DNA from 4 places in the Photobacterium sp. ABD4_091 genome. Region 1 is predicted to be linked to each of the others. Evidence: riboswitches for the same ligand, from Rfam matches in the RefSeq annotation. Region 1 holds a riboswitch; each other region holds the start of a gene.

Region 1 (5,010 bases):
TGTTGCCACCCTACGCCAGTATATCGACTGGACGCCTTTCTTTATGACCTGGTCGCTGATGGGCAAATACCCAGCCATCCTTGATCATGAAGAGGTCGGCGAGGAAGCGCGCCGCTTGTTCAAAGATGCTAACGACTTGCTTGATAGGGTTGAGCAGGAAGGTTTGCTCAAGGCTCGTGGTATGTGTGCCATGTTCCCGGCCAATAGCGTCGGTGATGATATCGAGGTGTACACCGATGAATCGCGTACTGAAGTTGCCAAGGTATTGCACAACCTGCGCCAGCAAACCGAGAAACCGAAAGGCTTCAACTACTGCCTGTCGGACTACATTGCACCGAAAGAAAGCGGCAAGGCCGATTGGATTGGTGCCTTTGCAGTAACCGGTGGTATTGGTGAGCGCGAGTTGGCAGATGCCTACAAAGCAGCAGGCGATGATTACAACGCAATTATGATCCAGGCAGTGGCCGACCGTTTGGCCGAGGCATTTGCCGAGTATCTTCATGAGCAGGTCCGCAAGGATATCTGGGGTTACTCGCCGGATGAAGATTTGTCCAACGATGATCTGATCCGCGAGAAATACCAGGGGATCCGCCCGGCACCGGGTTACCCAGCGTGTCCTGAGCATACCGAAAAAGGGTCGCTGTGGGAGCTGTTGCAGGTCGAAGAAACCATCGGTATGTCACTGACAACCAGCTATGCCATGTGGCCGGGGGCATCGGTCTCCGGTTGGTACTTCTCCCACCCGGACTCGCGCTACTTTGCGATCGCCCAGATCCAGGATGATCAGCGTGACAGCTATGCTGATCGCAAGGGCTGGGATTTGGTCGAAGCCGAGAAATGGCTGGGGCCGAACCTTAATGGCTAATAGGTTTTCTCAACAATAAAAAAGGCGCTCATTGAGCGCCTTTTTCTTTTCTGAGAATCAGAAACTTATCTGTATCAGCTTACTCGAACAGACCGTGGTGCAGAACCTTGATCACTTCGCGTGACTCTTCTGTTTTCACTAGGAAGCACAGGTTGTGGGTGCTGGCGCCGAAGCAGATCATGCGCGGGCTGTAGTCATCCAGGCGACTGAATACCTGGGTTGCCGCGCCTGGGGCATCACCAAGCTCGTTGCCGATCAAGGCAACTAGGCAGAGGTCTTGCTCGACTTCCACGCGACACAGCTTGCTGAGTTGTTCCATTGCCGTGGCTGGCAGGCTAGGGGCACCACCACCGGTATCGGTTTGATCCAGGGTCAGTGACACGCTAACTTCCGAGGTAGTGATCAAATCAACCGAAATTTTATGCTCGGCCAGAATACGGAATACTTCTGACAGGAAGCCGTAAGCGTGGAACATATTCAGGCTGGTCAGGGTAACCATGGTCTGGTTGCAGCGCAGTGCCAAGGCCCTGAATTTCGGTGGCTCGCTGACTTTCTGGCGTATCCAGGTACCGCCTTGCTCAGGCGCTTTTGAGGAGCCGATGAAAACCGGGATCTGCTGGCGGACCGCTGGTAGCAGGGTCGAGGGGTGCAGGATCTTGGCGCCGAAATTGGCCATTTCAGAGGCTTCGCTGAAGCTGATCTCGCTGATTGGCTTGGCATTGGCAGTGATACGCGGGTCGGTCGTGTACATGCCCGGTACGTCAGTCCAGATCTCAAGGGTTCCGGCACTGATGGCCTCGGCTACAAGGGCGGCGCTGTAATCACTGCCACCACGGCCTAGGGTCGTGGTTTCACCGTTGCTGTCTGAGCCGATAAAGCCTTGGGAGACGATTACCGCCTCGCCTGCCAGCAGGGGCTGGAGCTTGTCATCAGCCAGCTGGCGGATGGTGTCGACTTCCGGGATGGCTTTGCCGAACTGGCTGTCGGTACGCATGACAGAGCGAATATCGAAACGTTGGGCAGTCGCCCCCATTTCGTTGAGAATTTGGGTAAATAAGTGCGTCGACAACAGTTCACCATGAGCAACCAGCTGATCGGTCAGCTTGGTCGATGGTGCTTCGGCGGCCTGTTCGGCTAGGCTTGCCACGTTATTGATAAGTTGTTCTATGTGGCCAGCAACAGTACCTGGCTGAGCCAGCTTGTCGATAATGTCCTGGTGGATAGAGGTCAATTTATGTAGCCGTTGGGAGCGCTGCTCGTTATCGGCAATTCCGTTTGCAAGTTCAACTAACAGGTTGGTAACGCCGGAACAGGCACTGATCAAAACTACTTTGGCAGCAGGGTTGTCCTTGATGATCGAGGCACTTCGGCTCATGGCGGCATGATCGGCTACGCTAGTACCGCCAAATTTCGCTACGGTTATCGGTGGAGGAACAGTAAAGTTATTTTCGACAAAGCTCACAACGAGTCTCCCAGTAATAAAGAGTATAAACGCAATTAACAGGGGGCTCGGGATGGTGATCCCGACAAAAGTCAGGAGAGCAAAACGGTAAGATGTAAACCGGTACAACAACCAGAAGCTCCCCATCTACTCATTACCATGATGAATAGATGACAGCCAGAAGGATTCAACCTTCGTAGCCGATACACCATGCCCCCTGTCATGCTGTATCTCGGCGTTACTCCCCCTCTCCAGACTGCTTCGGGGTGGGGCCCCGCAATCCTAGATACCTGGGTAACGCTCCTCTTCTGTCTTCACCTGGGGAAAACCTTTCCTCAGGATGAACAAAAAACGATCTACATTGAACCGGATTTGCAGGTATGTTGTCAATTACATAGAAATAAAATATGCATAAATTTTGCAAAAAATTGTCACAAATATTGAAGGAATCTATGTGCTAGAAGGTAGTTACGATTTGGTATAAGCATAATTAACCTATTGCTGATATAGTCAATCAGTACCTTACAATAACGATTGACTGTCCATGCTTACCGCCAGGGAGGAAAACAATAATGACCATTGGTAGCTTCTACCCACCACAACGAACCTTGATGGGACCCGGCCCGTCTGATATCTATCCGCAGGTACTGCAGGCGCTGAGCCGTCCGACCATCGGGCATTTAGACCCGCTATTCATCGGTATGATGGATGAACTCAAACAGCTGCTGCAATATGCCTTCCAGACCCAGAATACCTTTACGATCGCGGTCTCTGCCCCGGGCAGTGCCGGGATGGAAGCTTGCTTTGTGAACTTGGTCGAGCCTGGCGACAAGGTGATTGTCTGCCGCAATGGTGTGTTTGGTGACCGGATGCGTGAGAATGTCGAGCGCTGCGGCGGCGTTGCTGTGATGGTCGATAATAATTGGGGCGAGCCGGTTGATCCCGGTTTGGTCGCCCAGGCACTGGAAAGCAACCCAGATGCGAAAATCGTGGCCTTTGTCCATGCCGAGACCTCTACCGGTGCACTGAGCGATGCCGAGGCGATTGCCAAACTAGCCCGTGAGCATGACTGCCTGACAATCGTGGATGCGGTTACCTCGCTAGGTGGCGTCCCGTTGCTGGTGGATGAGTGGCAGCTGGATGCCGTGTATTCAGGCAGCCAGAAATGCCTGTCTTGTGTTCCGGGATTGTCGCCACTGACGTTCTCCGAAAAAGCGGTGGCTAAAATCCAGGGCCGCCAGGCCCCGGTACAGAGTTGGTTCCTCGACCAGAGCCTAGTCTTAGGCTACTGGAGTGGTGAAGGCAAGCGTAGCTATCACCATACTGCGCCGGTCAATAGCCTGTATGCCCTACATGAAGCTTTGGTATTGCTGCAAAACGAAGGGTTGGAAAATGCCTGGCAGCGCCACAAAGATGCCCACCTAGAACTTCGTGAAGGTCTGGAGCAGTTAGGCATTGAGTTTGTGGTGGATGAAGCCCACCGCCTGCCGCAGCTGAATGCGGTTTATATTCCTGATGGTATTGATGATGCCGAGGTAAGGAAGACCTTGCTCGAGCGCTATAACTTGGAAATTGGGGCTGGCCTTGGGGCTTTGGCAGGAAAAGCCTGGCGTATCGGTTTGATGGGGTACGCCGCCCGTAGTGAAAACGTTGCCTTGTGCCTGCGTGCACTGGAAACGACCCTGAAGTAATTCCGCCATGCTGGAATAATAAAAAGGCTACCGAGAGGTAGCCTTTTTTGTCATTAAGGTGCTGGTTTACCCGCTTCGCTATCTGCTGCTTGCGCCTCTTCTATGGCAGCCAAGGCAAACTGGTGTCCAGGGTAGAGATACTGTGCCTCATCGAGGATCTGGGCGGCATGTTGATCTTGTTCCAGTAGCTTATATGCAGTGATCAAGTTTTGGTATAGATCAGGGCGAGGCCATTGTTTGGCTTTTTGCTGGGCCCAGTTGATGTATTCCTGGATCAATACCGGGTTCTCGCTGGAGATGCCAAGCCGCAGTTGGGTGAGGTGCAAATCCCATTCGAAGCGGTTTTGCCACGCCCATGGATTGTTGACCCGCAGCAGGTAATCCACATTGGCCGGGTGGCTGGTTTCGTATTTGGTAAGCTGGGCACCTGAATAGAGGGTCGTCACCATAAAACCGGTAGTGATCAGCGGCACCATCAGCACCAGTGCCCGAATCGATAGGATATAGTCCATCCGCTTCTTGTAGTACTTGGCCGTCAGGTTATCGACCCAGTATATCAGCAGGATGAAAACCACCCAGTGGACCAGTGAATGATAGAACGGGTACTCCAGTTGGGAATGCAGCACGATAGGAAAAAACAGGCCGACGAGTGCCAGTTGGGTACCTTCCCTAGCTTTTTTGATTTTGAGGAACACGGCTGCTGCGGCTGCTAACAGTGCAAGCAAGGGAATAATCCCCCCTTCGGCAGCCCAGAATACCAGCTCGTTGTGCGGATGGGTGAGGGCAGGCATACCTGCTGGGTTGCTTGGATTTTCGTTGTGCCATCTGGCTGTCTGGGTAATGTAGCTGACCTCAAACGTGCCGTATCCGTAACCGGTCAAAGGTTCGGCGAGGAACATATTGACCGCTTGCGGGATATGCATCGCACGGGCACTGACTAAACTCAGGCGGTTTTCCTGAGGTGACCAACCTGCTGAGCTGTTGATGTGCCAGGAAACACTGAGCCCCAGAGC
Region 2 (5,010 bases), on a different contig from region 1:
AAGTACCGGCGAATTAGATGTAGAGTTGGCTACAGCTCAAGAAGGCTTGCTGACTCATGGCTACTTAACACCCTTCAACCGTAACCAGACTGGATTTGCTTATGACCCATTGCGATTGAGCGAAGAAGAGCTGCCTCAAACGTGGGGCGAGTTGGAGAACTTCATCAATAAGCACCCACGTGATTTTGGTTTCAATGATCCAAACTACGGAGGTTCGGGACAGGCTTTTGTCCATACCGTAATATCACAACTTGCTGGAGGCCTTGATAAGTACACTGGAGACGATGAAGTCAAGGAACATAAAGTAGAGCAGTGGGATATCGCTTGGAACTTCCTGAACGAATACAAGCGTAAATATACGTTGACCTCGTCGAATGCCGACAGCTATACCCGACTCAATGACGGAGAGCTTACTCTAATTGCAGCATGGGAAGATGACCTGGTTAATGCAATGGCTAACGGTTCCATGAACAAGCGAATGAAGTTGTATATTCCAGAAATGGGTATGGCTGGTGGCGGTGATACAGTAGGTATCGCGCACAACAGTGGTAAAAAAGCGGCTTCTTTACTCTGGGTTAACTACCTTGCTTCACAGGAAGGTCAGCAAATCCTTGCCGATAATTCTGGCAACTTCCCTGCTAATACTTTGGCGAACCAAACAGAGTCATTGATCCCTGCCGAGCAACTTAAGTACGGGGTAAAGTGGTTCCCAGCTCCTTACAAAAAACTGATGGCTGATGACTTTACCCGTAAAGTGATTGCCAATTAATTTCCCCCTGATACTGAAAAGGCCCATTGGTTTGAAATAGCTAACGGGCCAATTTTTGGAGTGAGACCATGGAATTTAGATTTTTAGGAACCGGTTCTGCACAGGGGTGCCCATACGTATGGGGAGATGAGATACCAGCTCCGCTAAGCGATTATCACAAAGATAAGAACTATCGTCTGCGTGCCTGCGCCAGGATCAATGATGATATTCAAATTGATTGCGGTCCTGATAACCATCTGCACATGCTGTTCAATTCATTCAGTATGCGTACTATCAAGCATCTATTTATCACCCATTCACATGCTGATCATTTTTGCCCTGCCGAAGTTTTTGACGCTAAGTTGATGGGGCTTCAGGGATGTAAGGAACACTACCTTACCAATATGTATATGACGTTAGAGTGCTATAAATGGTTGATGGAGAAGTTTCTGCCACTGCTTCATCCACCGCATGAAATGGCGATGATCAGAGATGCGTTTGTCTTCAATACCGTATCTTTTTTTGAACCCTTAGAAGTAGGTGAATTGACGGTGACTGCCTTGCAGGGGAACCATCAGGCGTTCGGTGAAAATGAATATGCGGCTAACTACCTCTTCGAAGATAAACAAGGTCGCAGCGTACTATACGCAACAGACACCGGATATTGGCTGGATGAAACGTGGCAATACCTTTCAAAACGTACAGTGGGTAACGTGATCTTAGAGGTGACTTTCGGTGCTGAAACTGAACGTGGAACACGCAAGGATACCCACCTAAACTTTCAAACCTTGACTGAGGTCGTTGAGCGCTTGTACAACCAAGGGTCAATAGACATGGGAACACCTATCTACCTAACCCATATAAACCCAGATCAAGGTTGGAACCATGAAGCTTTTGAAGCAGCATGCAGTGCATCACCCTTTAACTTGATCACTGGTTATGATGGCATGCACTTTGAGTGCTAATCGTGTGGAGTTTACCTGCTACGGTCACCCCCTCAGCATGTAATGTTGAGGGGAGACATTATGCTGAAGGGCTTTGATTGCTGAACAAGTTATAAACGTTTTAGAAATAAATATGAAATTTTTCTAAAAATTCACTGTATATTTTCCGCCCAGCTGTTATGATGCACGTGCTCAATTTGAGAAGAGTTATTTAATGCAACATCAAGTACAAGTTAAACCATCTGATACAACTACGTTTTCGTACTGTATCTAACTGTTTCCCTTATATTTATCGTAACATTAATAATTCAATTTTTTCTGATCGCTATTGTTGGCGGTTTAAATGAATTTACATAAGGGACAGATCATGTCTAAGTCTACTGGTATCGTTAAGTGGTTTAACGAAGAAAAAGGTTTCGGTTTCATCACTCAAGAGAACGGCGGTGCAGACGTATTCGTACACTTCCGCGCTATCGCTTCTGAAGGTTTCAAGACTCTTTCTGAAGGTCAGAAAGTTTCTTTTGACGTAGAGCAAGGCCAAAAAGGTCCTCAAGCTGCTAACGTAGTTACTCTATAAGTCATCGAACTTATTTGAAGAAAATGCTGGCTTAGGCCAGCATTTTTTTTGCCTGTTACATATGACCCCAACGCCTCCTCAACATCATTTGTACTCTTTCTATTTAGGTAAATTGGGCTAATTTTGGGTAAATATGCAGCCTGAACCTGCATCTTTGCCGCTTTATCTAGATTTCATCTCAGGTCTCTCTCAGTCTATTCCCGACAACGTTACAGCCACTCCAGATAAATATTGATAAGAGACTTACCGTCTGAAAGCAAAAAATAGCCATTGTGGTTATTGTTGCTGCAAGCCTGGTAACTGCTAGTTCAATGTTTTGTTAATCATGTGTTTAATAAAATATATAATGTGATCTTTGTCACGTTGTGGCGTCAAGTTGATTTGGATTATGCGTTTTTGTGTTTTATTCAATACAAAGCGGGTGGTTATTCACTGCCTGCAACGTAGAGGCGCATTGCCTAAGAGTAGTTTAGTGAAGGTCGACAGCCGGTGAAGCTAAGCGAAAGGAGTCAATGCCGAAGTGGTTTTGGTCGTCAGCCAAACTGCTGGGGTTGTTCTTAATAGGAGCAGCACTGTCATCTCGGGCCTACCCGGATGGAGAGCTACAGCAATTTTTGTTTTCGAACAGGTAAGTTCGCCTACCGATTTCGTACAGCCTTTGTCGCTCGCGTGCTCCTTGCACCCCTCCTCTAAATACTCAAATACCTTGATGTTGTTTTTATAGGAGAAGTCTACGAATGGCTGATTACGGATTATTGTCCATCGTACCCGCGGTGCTGGCGCTGATACTCGCCTTTACCACTCGGCATGTTGTTTTGGCCCTGGGCGTTGCAGTGATCAGCGGCATGCTGATCTTAACCAAGGGTCACCCTGTTGATACTGCGTTGATGTTCTTGTCTGATGGGCCGTTCACACAGCTTGCATCGGGCAGCAACGCACAGATCATTATTGTTATTACCATTATTTCCGGCTTTATCTACCTGGTCGAGCAAAGCGGTGGTATGGCAGCGTTTTCGACCATGGCGACCCGCTATGTGTCATCACCATTGAAAGCCCAGCTCGCCACCTGGGCAACCGGGATCGGGGTGTTTTTTACCGACTCGGGCAACTCGCTTATTCTTGGCCCGATGTTCTCGCCAATTTACAACAAGCTCAAGCTGAGCAAGGAGAAACTGGCATTTATCATCGATTCGACCTCGTCACCAATCTGTGTGCTGATCCCGATTATCAGCTGGGGTGTCTACTCGCAGGGTCTGATTGAGAACGCATTCGATAACATGGGCCAGCCAGTTGATGGCTTTGCGACTTTCCTTCAGGTGATCCCTTACCAGCTCTATGCCTTGCTGGCACTGTTCAGTGTACCTGTCTACGCGGTGCTGAAAAAAGACTGGGGGCCAATGGCCGAAGCCGAGCAACAAGCGCGCCAGCAGGCTGAGGTGAGCGTACAGCCTGAGAATGACCAACAGGTGAAATCAGGCCGTATCTCGCTGATTGTATTGCCGCTGGCGGTACTGTTCGGCTCGCTGATCGCACTATTCACTTATAACTACCATCTGCATGGCACTATCAATGGCCCGGTGATCCGAGCATCGCTTGGCACCAGCTATCTGATTGCTTCGGTAACGGCGATTGCCTACTACGCCTACACCAAAACTATGACCGCCTCGACAGCCTTCAACACTTTTGTGTCGGGAATGCAGCGGATCATGCTAATTTTGGTTATCTTGCTATTGGCATGGACCTTGGGTGATATCTGTAAGTCTCTGGGTACTGGGGACTATATTAGCCAGGTGATGAATGACCGCTTGCCGGTGTTTATGCTGCCTGCATTGATTTTCATTATCGGCAGCTTCATTTCGGTAGCGACGGGGTCGTCGTGGGGCACTTTCGCCATCCTGATCCCGATTGCGGTACCGGTTGCCAGTGCGCTGGGCGCCGACCCGCTGATTTGTATTGGTGCCGCGCTAAGTGGCGGCATGCTAGGGGATCACTCATCACCGATTTCAGACACGACAATTCTAAGCTCGATGTCGACCGGATGTGATCATGTTTCCCACGTTCGCACCCAGTTCCCGTACGCTATTTTGACTGGCGTGACCGCCAGCATCGGCTTCATGGTTGCCGAAATCACCCGTAGCCCGTACACCATTGTATTGGCCGCCGTATTGCAAGTTGCACTGATTGTTTTGATGGTGCGCCGTCAGGCCGCAGCCACCCCAGTTACCGCTTAAATAGCGATTGCTATTACAAGCTACCGTTTAAAAAAGGATTGAAAATGAACACACTATTTTGGCTAAGAGATGAAGTAAAAGTAGGTGAGCACCGCACGGCATTGACACCTACCGGAGCCAAAGCCCTGATTGATGCGGGTGCCCCAGTGATTGTCGAGCGCAGCGATACCCGTATTTTCCCTGACCAAGCCTATGTTGATGTGGGCTGTGAGCTAGCGGCAGGCCATAGCTGGACTGACGCACCGGATCACGCTTATATCTTGGGTTTGAAAGAGCTGGCTGAAGATGACTTCCCGCTCAAGCACCAGCACATTTACTTTGCCCATGCGTTCAAGGGGCAGGATGAAGCTGTGCAGATCTTATCCCGCTTCAATGCCGGTGGCGGCCAAATTCTTGACCTAGAGTTCCTGCAAGACGAAATGGGCAAGCGTGTTTGTGCCTTCGGTTACTGGGCTGGCTATGTTGGCGCAGCGATTGGCCTGTCGGGTTATATCCACCATTTACACTGTA
Region 3 (5,010 bases), 730 kb from region 1:
CTTTGCCGCTGGCATCTTGGCGAATAACCATATTGGCTTTGCGGCCACAATGGCAAATGGTTTTCAATTCAACCAATTTATCTGCCCACGCTAGCAAATAACGGCTACCGTCAAATAGCTCGCCACGGAAATCGCTGCGCAAGCCGTAGCAAAGTACAGGGATATTAAGCTTATCGACCACTTCGGTTAGTTGGTATACCTGCTCTTTGGTCAAGAACTGGCATTCATCAATCAACACACAATCGACTTTTTTCGCCGTATTCATATCCTGCATACGCGCATAAAGATCGTCGCTAACATTAAATAGCTCCGCCTCTTCTTGCAAACCAATACGCGAGCTGACCATGCCTTTGCCGTAACGGTCATCAATCGCAGCGGTAAAAATCACCGGTGTCATGCCGCGCTCACGATAATTAAATGATGACTGCAATAATGTTGTCGACTTACCTGCATTCATTGCAGAGTAATAGAAATACATCTGGGCCATTAAGCTTCCCTAGTAATACGATTGGTGCGTGAAAAATCAGCCGGAATGCTACAGAAAAGCCCTCCAGATTGAAAGGAGCAAGCTCATCTTCTTTGTTACCAAATCACCCTGAAATAGATAAAAAACACCAATCTGATTGATTTGCCACAAAAACAAAAAAAGCCTGTATCACATACAGGCTTTTTCATCATCAAAACATGATTTTGCGTTGGCAGTATTACGCGTTGGCAGTTGCTTCCTGAGGACGGCGAGAAAGCCAAGATAGCAGGATACAAGCCACGATGAACGCCACCGTTGCAGTCATGAACGACACCGCCAGCGAGCCGGTGAAGCCCAGTACCAAGAAACCAATCGTCGATACTACAGCCATAGACAATGCATATGGTAGCTGTGTCGATACGTGGTCAATGTGGTGACAACGTGCACCCGTTGACGACAGGATCGTGGTATCTGAAATTGGTGAACAGTGGTCACCGAATACCGAGCCAGCCAATACTGCACCCAGCATAGGAAGCATTAGCATAATATCTGTTGCCGCCGCCAAATCACCCGCGATTGGTAGCATGATACCGAACGTACCCCATGAGGTACCGGTAGAGAATGCCATCACGCCTGCTAGCAAGAACAGGATAGCCGGAAGAAGCATTGGGTTAATGCTGCCTTCAACCAGTGTCGATAGGTATTTACCTGTCGCCATGTCGCTAATGACAGTACCGATGCTCCAAGCAAACAGCAGGATCAAAATCGCACCAAACATCGACTTGGCACCAATCCACAAAGTAGATGATACATCGGCCATTGGGATACGCTGGCGCAGTACAGGAATAAGTGCTGCGGCAAAGCCAACCAGGCCACCGTATACCAAAGACATACCCACATCGGTATTTTCAAAGGCGCCCAAAATACTGAAGTCAAGGCCGTCAGCCGCTAGTGCCTGGTAGCCGGTAAATAACATGAAGAAGAAGGTCGCTACAATCAGGGTGACGATTGGCATCACAAGGTCAGCAACGCGGCCATTCTTGCTCTCTTCAATTTCCAGCTCGTCGTTTAGGTCTTTTGCACGGCTATCCTCGTCACCTTCATCAAAGCCACGGCAATGGCTTGCTTCTAGCTCGTGCTTTCTCATTGGGCCCACATCAATTTGGAACCAAGCCACCACGAATACCATCAGCAGTGCAAATACTGCATAAAAGTTCATTGGTGCCAGCTGCATGAAAGCGCCAAGCGGGGAGTATTCAGTTACGCCGTGCGACACCAAGATACCGCCGATAAGGGTAATAATGTATGCACCCCAGCTAGAAGCTGGCATCAATACACACATTGGCGCTGCGGTGGAATCAAGGATATACGCCAGTTTAGCGCGAGACACGTAGAAACGGTCCGTCACTGGGCGGGAAATAGAGCCAACAGCCAGGCTATTAAAGTAATCATCGACGAAAATGAACACGCCCAAGAAAGCAGCCAGCAGCTTTGCCCCGCGCTTGCTCTTGATTTTAGTCTGCGCCCATTCAGCAAAAGCACGAGTACCGCCAGAAAGTGTCAGTAGCGCTGTGGTCATACCCAGCAAAATAAGGAAGGCGACAATACTCATGTTCCAGCTGTTGATGGCACCATCGTCAATAAACAGGCCAGTCACTGTGGTTCCGATATAAGATGCCGTGCCACCGATTGAAAAATCAGTTAGCAGGAATGCGCCCAGTAGGACACCGACACCCAATGAAACTAAAACACGACGTGTAAGGATAGCCAGGCCAAGTGCAACCAAAGGTGGCAACAACGACATGGCGGAGTGTGAAAAATCTACAATATTCATGATCTCGACTACAACCGATCCTGGTTGGAGATCTACTGTTTACTCGACATCGTGTCGTGTATAGAAGTGCATAAGGAAGAGATGTTACCCTTTCCCGACTTCACAGTAGCGCTCCATAGTTAATGTAATTATATACTATGGCAGTGTTGTCCCTATTCGGTGACAACCCCAGCAAGCTGGCTTGATAATCCGAGCTTACTTCGGCAACGGCTCCTTTCGTAAATCCTCATCGGAATCACCCTCCGATTTACTACTAATAGACGATGCGCCTCTACCCTTAGTCTAGGTCTGGTCAATTCTACGGAATAGATATCCAAATGCAACAAGTTAAGATGAAAAAAATGACAAAAATAGTGAATAGTCTTGCTGCTCAGTACAAAAAACACCCACTTAAAAGCAGTTTATTATACCTTTCACATATGAAATTGATGGCAAATATTTATCAACAAAAGATGATTTTGGATAAGAATATTTACTTAGCCTGACCATTACATTTTATTGCAAATGAGAAATGAACCCGATAAATTGCAAAAAAATAAATATACCCTTCATTTTTTATTTGGCATCGCCGTACTAAAAGTATTATTATTGCAATTATTGATTTGGCACTGCTATTATTATTTTATAGTTTTGGACCTACAGGAAATTAAAAATGTCTGATGCAATGAAAGCGCTACTTAACCTTCGCAGCCTTCGCGCACTTTCTCGTGAATATTCTCTTGAGCAACTACAAGAAGCATTAGAAAAGCTTCAAACTGTAGTTTCTGAGCGTGAAGAAGCTGAAGCTGAAGAAGTTGCTAAAGAAAAAGAACGTACAGAAAAACTAGCGCAATACCGTGAAATGCTTCTAGCCGACGGTATTGACCCAGAAGAGCTTCTAGCAACTCTAAATAAAGCACCTAAAGCAAAACGTGCACAGCGTCCTGCAAAATACCGTTTCCTTGACGAAAATGGTGAAGAGAAAACTTGGACTGGCCAAGGCCGTACTCCAAGCGCGCTGAAAAAAGCACTTGATGAAGGTAAATCTCTAGAAGAGTTTGAAATCAAGTAATTCAAGTACTATTGAAAACACCTTTAAAAACCCGGCTTTTGCCGGGTTTTTTTATTTATATAAAATATCATCAAGTAATAATTCAAACTATTGATTTAAAAGGATAATTAAATCAAAGAGCACCAACAAGGCAATCGACCAAGGGGAAACCGAGCCGCCTAAAGCCCTTAATATGGGCATGGCTTAAAACTGTCATTATGGTTATAAAAATCCGCTCGCACCCTTTGAAGCATAAAAAACCAGACCTCTCGGTCTGGCTTTTTTGTCATTGCGTTCCTTTATCGGATCTGGTCGGCCAAATGGCTTACAGCAAGAGCAAAGTAATGCGACCGGTTCCACTTGAGCAAAGACTGATAATTACCATAAATTAAGTAAGCTCTACCTTGTTTATCGTCTGGTTGAATAAGCCAAGCATCAATATCAACACCAGGCAATGCCTGACCGTTTAATCTGCGAACACCAACCTGTTGCCACTCAGCCAAGGTTTTGGCTTTGTTCTTTTCAACGCCCATCAATGAAGCATCGATAGAAGACGGTAAAGAGACTTGTCGGCCCCAGGTATATTCATCATCCCAGCCAGCCTTCTTTAAATAATTTGCAGCAGAGGCAAAAACATCCGCCTCGGTTTGCCAGATATCTATCTTACCGTCATTATTGCCGTCCACAGCATAAGACAAGAAAGATGTCGGCATGAACTGGGGCTGCCCCATTGCTCCTGCCCACGATCCCTTCATATCTTCAGGGCTAATATGACCCGCATCCAATATTTCCAATGCAGCCATCACTTGGCTACGGAAAAAAGCTTCGCGACGCCCCTCATAAGCGAGAGTCGAGAGCGCTTCAACCACATTATAATTTCCCATCAAACGACCGAAATTACTTTCAACGCCCCATAGGGCGACGATAAAGCGCGGCTGTACACCATATTGCGAGCCAATTTTTTCCAGTGTTGCTTTATGTTTACGATACAGCTCGTTAGCCTGCTTTACTTTCCAGGCCGGCACCGCACGAGGAATATACTCGTCCAGTGTTAGCTTTCGCTCTGGTTGGTTCTTATCCGCTTTAACGGCGCGTTCAACAAAAGTAATGCCATCAAAAGCAGAGTTGATAATCGACTCTGAAATTCCTTTTTCCCGGGCTTCTACTTTCAGTCCATCGACATAGTTATCAAACCCTTCATCAGCATAAACTGCCGATGATAATCCTAACCCTAAGGCCACAAAGGCCGATATCAATCGCTTATGCATAGTTTATCCTTGGCTGCTGGCGGCTTTGTCCGCTTTGTACTGCTCCAGTAAGTTTGGCACGGGTGGCGGTACTTGCAGGTAATATCCATTGCCTTTGAGTTCCGCTTTTACTTTTTCGATATCCGCCTGTGCCAACTTATGGCGTTCATCCAACTTAAGTACCATGACAAATTGTGGTGTACCAAATGTTTTCAACAACGCTTCAGGTACTGGGGAGAAGTCATCTTTGTTGCTGATATAAAGATAGGTGTTGTCTTTTTTCGGGCTTTTATAAATTGAACACAACATATTGTCGGTAACCTGTTCGTTAATTTCGCTATTTTGTCAGACAACAAATCCACTGAATCATTCCCTCGCTAAAGGGGGATCGCCTACTTGATGAGACGGTTGTCTGAATTTCCAACGCAAAAGC
Region 4 (5,010 bases), on a different contig from region 1:
GGCAGCATGGAATAGCTGGTAATAGTCACCAAACATTTGCCCATTTCTACTTTTGCTTCCAGGCGGCGGTCGATGGGTTGGGGGCTGCGTTGGGTTCTTATCCCTTGGTAGTGGATGATCTCAAGCGGGGAAACCTGGTTGCGCCATTTGGGTTCATCCCGTCAGGTCATAAATACATTCTGTTGTCGCAAAAGCAGACGCCCAGTGATTTGGAGTATCGTTTTACTCAATGGCTTCAGGGGTGTTTGGCTGAGTGCGTGCCAATTGAGGAAGAAATGAAAGGCTGGGGTTGAGCTCATCTGGGTGAATGGCTCCATGCCGGAGGGAGAACCGGCATGGATCAGTGAGGAATAACTTTCATGCAAGTTGTTGTTTACTAAAGCTAGCTAACAACAGCGAGCGATGTTATACCACTTCATCAAACGTAGCGCTTTCAAGCAATGCGGCGATAGTGTCTTTATAGCTAAGCCCAGCCTCTTTGGCTGCCATTGGGAAAACACTTCGGGTTGTCATTCCCGGTACTGTGTTCATCTCGATAAGCCAGATTTGTCCATTTTCATCAAGGAAAGTATCTACTCGTCCCCAGCCACGACAGCCCAAGGTTTTGTAGGCGGTTAGGGCAGCTTGCTGCATGGCTTTTTCTTGTACTGCCGTTAAGTCAGACGGGCAGTGATAAGTCGCCGTTTGCTCGCCGAATTTGGCATCCCAGTCAAAGAAGCTGTCTGATTTGATCTGCACCACAGGTAGAGGTTTGCCATCAAGGATGGCACAGGTGTATTCGCGACCTGTGATGAATTGTTCGACCAGGATGTCATCATCATACTCAAACGCATCAACCAAAGCCGTATAAAGCTCTTCCGGCGAGGAGGCTTTTGATACACCGATGCTGCAGCCTTGGTTTAAGGGTTTGACCACTACGGGGTAGGTCAGGTTTGCCAAGGTGGTTTTGATGGTGTCTGCTGGCGTATGTTTGTTGACCTTGATCCAATCAGCGGTCTGTAATCCATTCGAGCGCCATATCTCTTTGGTCTTGAGTTTGTTGAGGGAAATGGACGAGGCCAAGAGGCCGCTGCCAGTATAGGGGATCTTGAGTAAATCGAGCAGGGCTTGCAGGTGCCCGCTTTCACCCATACCGCCATGAAGGGCAATGAAAACTTTGTCTAGGTTGAAGAAGCCCTGCAAGGTGATATCAATGTGCCGGGGATCAATCTTGATCGCTTCATAACCCAATGACTCAACGGCCTCGGCAATACAATTGCCCGACTTTAATGAGACTTCGCGCTCGCTAGACTCACCGCCGTATAAAATTCCAATTCTCATGGTTGTGTTCCGATTAAGCTTTGCTGTGTGAAAAAATCATCAATGGAAATTCAAACCGATTGTTTTATAGCGAACAATCGAAAAATAAGGGTATAAAACTGCTTGTATAGTGTTTAGTAGCTTATTGTAATGCTTTGTGCTTCATATTGGATTTAAATGCCTAAAAAGTATGACATTGTGCATAACTTTATTTTCATCACAGAGAATGTTGTCTTATTTTTGAGCAAGGAATGAATTTCTTTTCAGCTAACTTGAAATAAATATCCTGCTAGGTATTGGGCTATGAACAGACAACAACAGCAAAATAAGTCATTGGGTATGTGGTTAACCTCCTTATTGATTTCCTTGTACATTGGGCTGTTTGCGACGGTCGCAGCTGCACTGGAGTTTGAAAGCTATCCTCTAGATAACTTGGATAAGACGACGGCACAAGGTGTGAAGGCTGAAGTGGTTGATTACCACGGACAGAAAGGGATACATGTTGCGGTGTTACCCGAGCATAAGTCTGCTGAGCAAGGAGGATGTGATCACTGTACATATTTAGCGTTGGAGACTATCCCGTTTCGTGATGGCACCATTGAAATAAATATGGCTGGTGAGCCGCAGCAGAATGCAGCAGCAACATCAACGGCAAATGGCTTTGTGGGTATCGTCTTTAGGGTCAGTGAAGATTTGTCCAAATATGAAGGTGTTTATTTCCGCCCTTCCAATGCCCTGTCAGAAGATGAAGCGCAGCGTGAAATGACGGTTCAGTATTTCTCCTATCCGGATAACACCGCTGAACAATTGAGGGAGTCGGATCCGGGCAAATATGAAAGCGCAGCTAATATCCGTCCCGGGCAATGGTTCCACCTGAAAGCCGAAATCAATAATAACCAAGCGATTTTCTATGTTGATGGCGAAAAAATCTTGGTGGTTGACCGCTTGTTCCACGGCTCTGAGCACAAAGGGGTCATTGGGTTTATTACTGAGCCAGGCAATGATGCATATTTTTCAGAGTTGCAGATAAAGCATAGCCAGTAGCTGAACATACATCATGAAGCAACTTAGTTATATAAAAAGAGCAAGGCCGTGGCCTTGCTCTTTTTATTTGCAGCTTTTGTATGTGAGGCCTTTGTATTTAAAGCCTGTCAGACAACTTAGCTCGTCACAGGCTCGGCTGCGACAACAGGCTTGCTCTTGCGTACAGCAAAGGCACAGAACGCCATGAACCATAGGCCGCTCACAGCAACACCTGCCCAAGCTGAGTGGGTGTAGCCGATAGCGAGATAACCCAGCAGCGCACCGAAGGCCACAGAGCATGCGTAAGGAAGCTGGGTCATGACGTGATCCATGTGGTGGCAACCCGCCCCTGTCGCCGACAAGATACTGGTGCTTGAAATTGGCGAGCTGTGATCACCAAATACCGCACCGGCCAGTACCGCAGACAGCATTGGAAGCAGCAGTGCGATGTCACTGGCCGCGGCAATATCACCCGCTAGCGGTAACATGATGCCAAACGTACCCCAGCTGGTACCGGTAGCAAATGCCATGGCACAAGACAGCAGGAAGACAACCGCAGGAAGCAGCTCAACCGGCAGGTTGCCGTTGGACATTGAAGCCAGGTAAATACCGGTTTGCATGTCACGCACAACGGCGCCAATCGTCCAGGCAAAGAATAGGATAATGATAGCGGGCATCATCGCTGAAATGCCTTGTGGGGCGGCTTTCATCCAGCTGCCTGCATCTAGCTTCAAGCGAAGGGCAAGGCCGATAGAGGCTACCAAGCTGCAGATCGCACCGTATACTAGCGATGAGCCTACATCGGTGTTCTCAAAAGAGCCGATCACACTGAAGGCTTCTCCGTTGGCAGCCAGTACATCCGCACCTGACTGCACCATGAAAAATACGGTTGCCATAGTCAGGGTCAGGATAGGCAGTACCATATCAATCATGCCGCCTTTGGCTGACTCTGGCGCTTCTACATCCAGGCCTGCTGGCTTGCCTTTTGATTCATCCCACAGCTTGCCTTCAAGCGCCCACTTCTCATGCTTGCGCATTGGGCCGATATCAAGCTGGAATGCAATTACACACAGCACCATCACCAGGGTGAAAACCGCGTAAAGGTTCATCGGCATCATTTCGACAAACGCTGAGATAGGGCTCTGGTCGGTCACGCCGTGTGCCACCATGATGCCACCAACCAGCGCAATGATGTAGGCACCCCATGAAGAGATAGGCATCAATACACAAACTGGTGCTGCTGTGGAGTCCAGCAGGTAAGCGAGTTTGGCACGAGAGATATTGAATCGGTCAGTCACTGGGCGGCAGATAGCACCCACCGATAGGCTGTGGAAGAAGTCGTCGATAAAGAAGATGAATACCATCAAACCCGTCAGTGACTTGGCACTGCGGCGGTCTTTACAGCGTACCGCTGCCCAGTCGGCGAACGCTTGGGTAGCACCGGAAACACTCATCAGGCTGATCAGCGCGCCAAGCAGCAACATGAAGATGATCATATTGACGTTATCGCTGTTCATCGCGCCGTCGACCCATACAATAGCCAGCACTTTGCCGGCCAGGTATTGCAGGGATTCAAGCGGAGAATATTGGTTCAGCATCATTGCACCGGCAAAGATACCCGTTCCGAGGGAAAGCAAAACCCGCCTGGTGGTGACCGCAAGGATAACAGCCAGCATGGCAGGGATAACGGACATTAGCGAGTCCGAAAAATCGACAAGGTTCATGATCTCATCACACCTATGTGTTTCAGGTGGAGATCTACCGAAAGGAAGTGTAACTAAGACGCAGAAAAAGAAGACTTGTTACCCCCTCAGGTAGCGCTCCATAGGTAAATACTATGGCAGTTCTGTGCCTATTCGACACAGACCCAGCGACTGAGTTGATGGCTGCAGTCACTTCGGCGCTGACTCCTTTCTCCGGCTTCACAGGTATCACCCTCCACACGTTTACTTATAGGCAGCGCGCCTCTACTGATTTAGGGTTTATCACCGTCAATCCTACTGGATTGCGGCCATAAGTCTAACATTATATACGGCTGAATATTTATGTCAGCTAATAATCAGCTTTTTTCATCGCCATGATTAGAATCTTGGTTTGAAGCGTTGGCCCTTTCCTCGGATTATCCATTTTACCCATTGCAGGGTTTTAACTTTAAGGAGCTAACGTGTTTTCTCGCAAACACTTTGAATTGATCGATAAACCGACGTTCTTCGGGGCGCTGGGGATGTTGATCTCGGTTGTGGTGCCCTTGCTGCTGTTCCCGGTGCAAGGGGCAGAATGGATTGCTATCGCCAAAACGTTTATGACCGATAAACTCGGTTTCCTCTATTTGGCGCTCGGTGTCGGTGCATTCTTCTTTATGATCTACATCGTTTTTTCCGATATCGGCCAAATCAAACTGGGTGATCCTGATGAGCAGCCCGAGTTTACGACGGCGTCGTGGGCGGCCATGCTGTTCTGTGGTGGTATCGGTGCCAGTATTCTTTACTGGGGAACCATCGAGTGGGCGTATTACTACCAGGCGCCGCCGTTCCAGTTAGAGCCTGGCAGTGAAGAAGCGGTCCGCTGGGCGGCAACTTACGGCTTGTTCCACTGGGGACCAATAGCTTGGTCTATCTACTTAGTACCGGCCCTGCCAATTGCGTATTTCTTTTATGTGCGAAAGCAGCCTGTGCTTAAGGTATCGGC

The links. A riboswitch is a leader RNA that binds a small molecule or an ion and turns the genes downstream of it on or off. The one in region 1 is predicted to bind lysine.
Region 2: another riboswitch for lysine. It lies ahead of ACXAGQ_RS22300 (Na+/H+ antiporter NhaC family protein); the one in region 1 lies ahead of lysC (lysine-sensitive aspartokinase 3).
Region 3: another riboswitch for lysine. It lies ahead of ACXAGQ_RS02305 (Na+/H+ antiporter NhaC family protein); the one in region 1 lies ahead of lysC (lysine-sensitive aspartokinase 3).
Region 4: another riboswitch for lysine. It lies ahead of ACXAGQ_RS23850 (Na+/H+ antiporter NhaC family protein); the one in region 1 lies ahead of lysC (lysine-sensitive aspartokinase 3).

What each region holds. Positions count from the first base shown of each region.
Region 1 is NZ_JBSWWQ010000001.1:1,287,908-1,292,917, reverse strand. It holds gene metH (methionine synthase) at 1-865, shown strand, start outside; gene lysC (lysine-sensitive aspartokinase 3) at 945-2,327, opposite strand; lysine riboswitch at 2,435-2,622, opposite strand; gene ACXAGQ_RS05910 (pyridoxal-phosphate-dependent aminotransferase family protein) at 2,879-3,997, shown strand; gene ACXAGQ_RS05905 (PglL family O-oligosaccharyltransferase) at 4,051-5,010, opposite strand, start outside.
Region 2 is NZ_JBSWWQ010000003.1:180,741-185,750, reverse strand. It holds gene ACXAGQ_RS22315 (ABC transporter substrate-binding protein) at 1-769, shown strand, start outside; gene ACXAGQ_RS22310 (MBL fold metallo-hydrolase) at 838-1,713, shown strand; gene cspE (transcription antiterminator/RNA stability regulator CspE) at 2,060-2,269, shown strand; lysine riboswitch at 2,706-2,882, shown strand; gene ACXAGQ_RS22300 (Na+/H+ antiporter NhaC family protein) at 3,007-4,500, shown strand; gene ACXAGQ_RS22295 (saccharopine dehydrogenase) at 4,545-5,010, shown strand, end outside.
Region 3 is NZ_JBSWWQ010000001.1:553,292-558,301, forward strand. It holds gene ACXAGQ_RS02300 (thymidine kinase) at 1-487, opposite strand, end outside; gene ACXAGQ_RS02305 (Na+/H+ antiporter NhaC family protein) at 705-2,300, opposite strand; lysine riboswitch at 2,399-2,582, opposite strand; gene ACXAGQ_RS02310 (H-NS family histone-like protein) at 2,953-3,351, shown strand; gene ACXAGQ_RS02315 (lytic murein transglycosylase) at 3,630-4,598, opposite strand; gene ACXAGQ_RS02320 (YcgL domain-containing protein) at 4,602-4,886, opposite strand.
Region 4 is NZ_JBSWWQ010000003.1:534,084-539,093, forward strand. It holds gene ACXAGQ_RS23835 (LysR family transcriptional regulator) at 1-293, shown strand, start outside; gene ACXAGQ_RS23840 (D-alanine--D-alanine ligase family protein) at 406-1,320, opposite strand; gene ACXAGQ_RS23845 (hypothetical protein) at 1,603-2,343, shown strand; gene ACXAGQ_RS23850 (Na+/H+ antiporter NhaC family protein) at 2,460-4,046, opposite strand; lysine riboswitch at 4,130-4,300, opposite strand; gene ACXAGQ_RS23855 (BCCT family transporter) at 4,487-5,010, shown strand, end outside.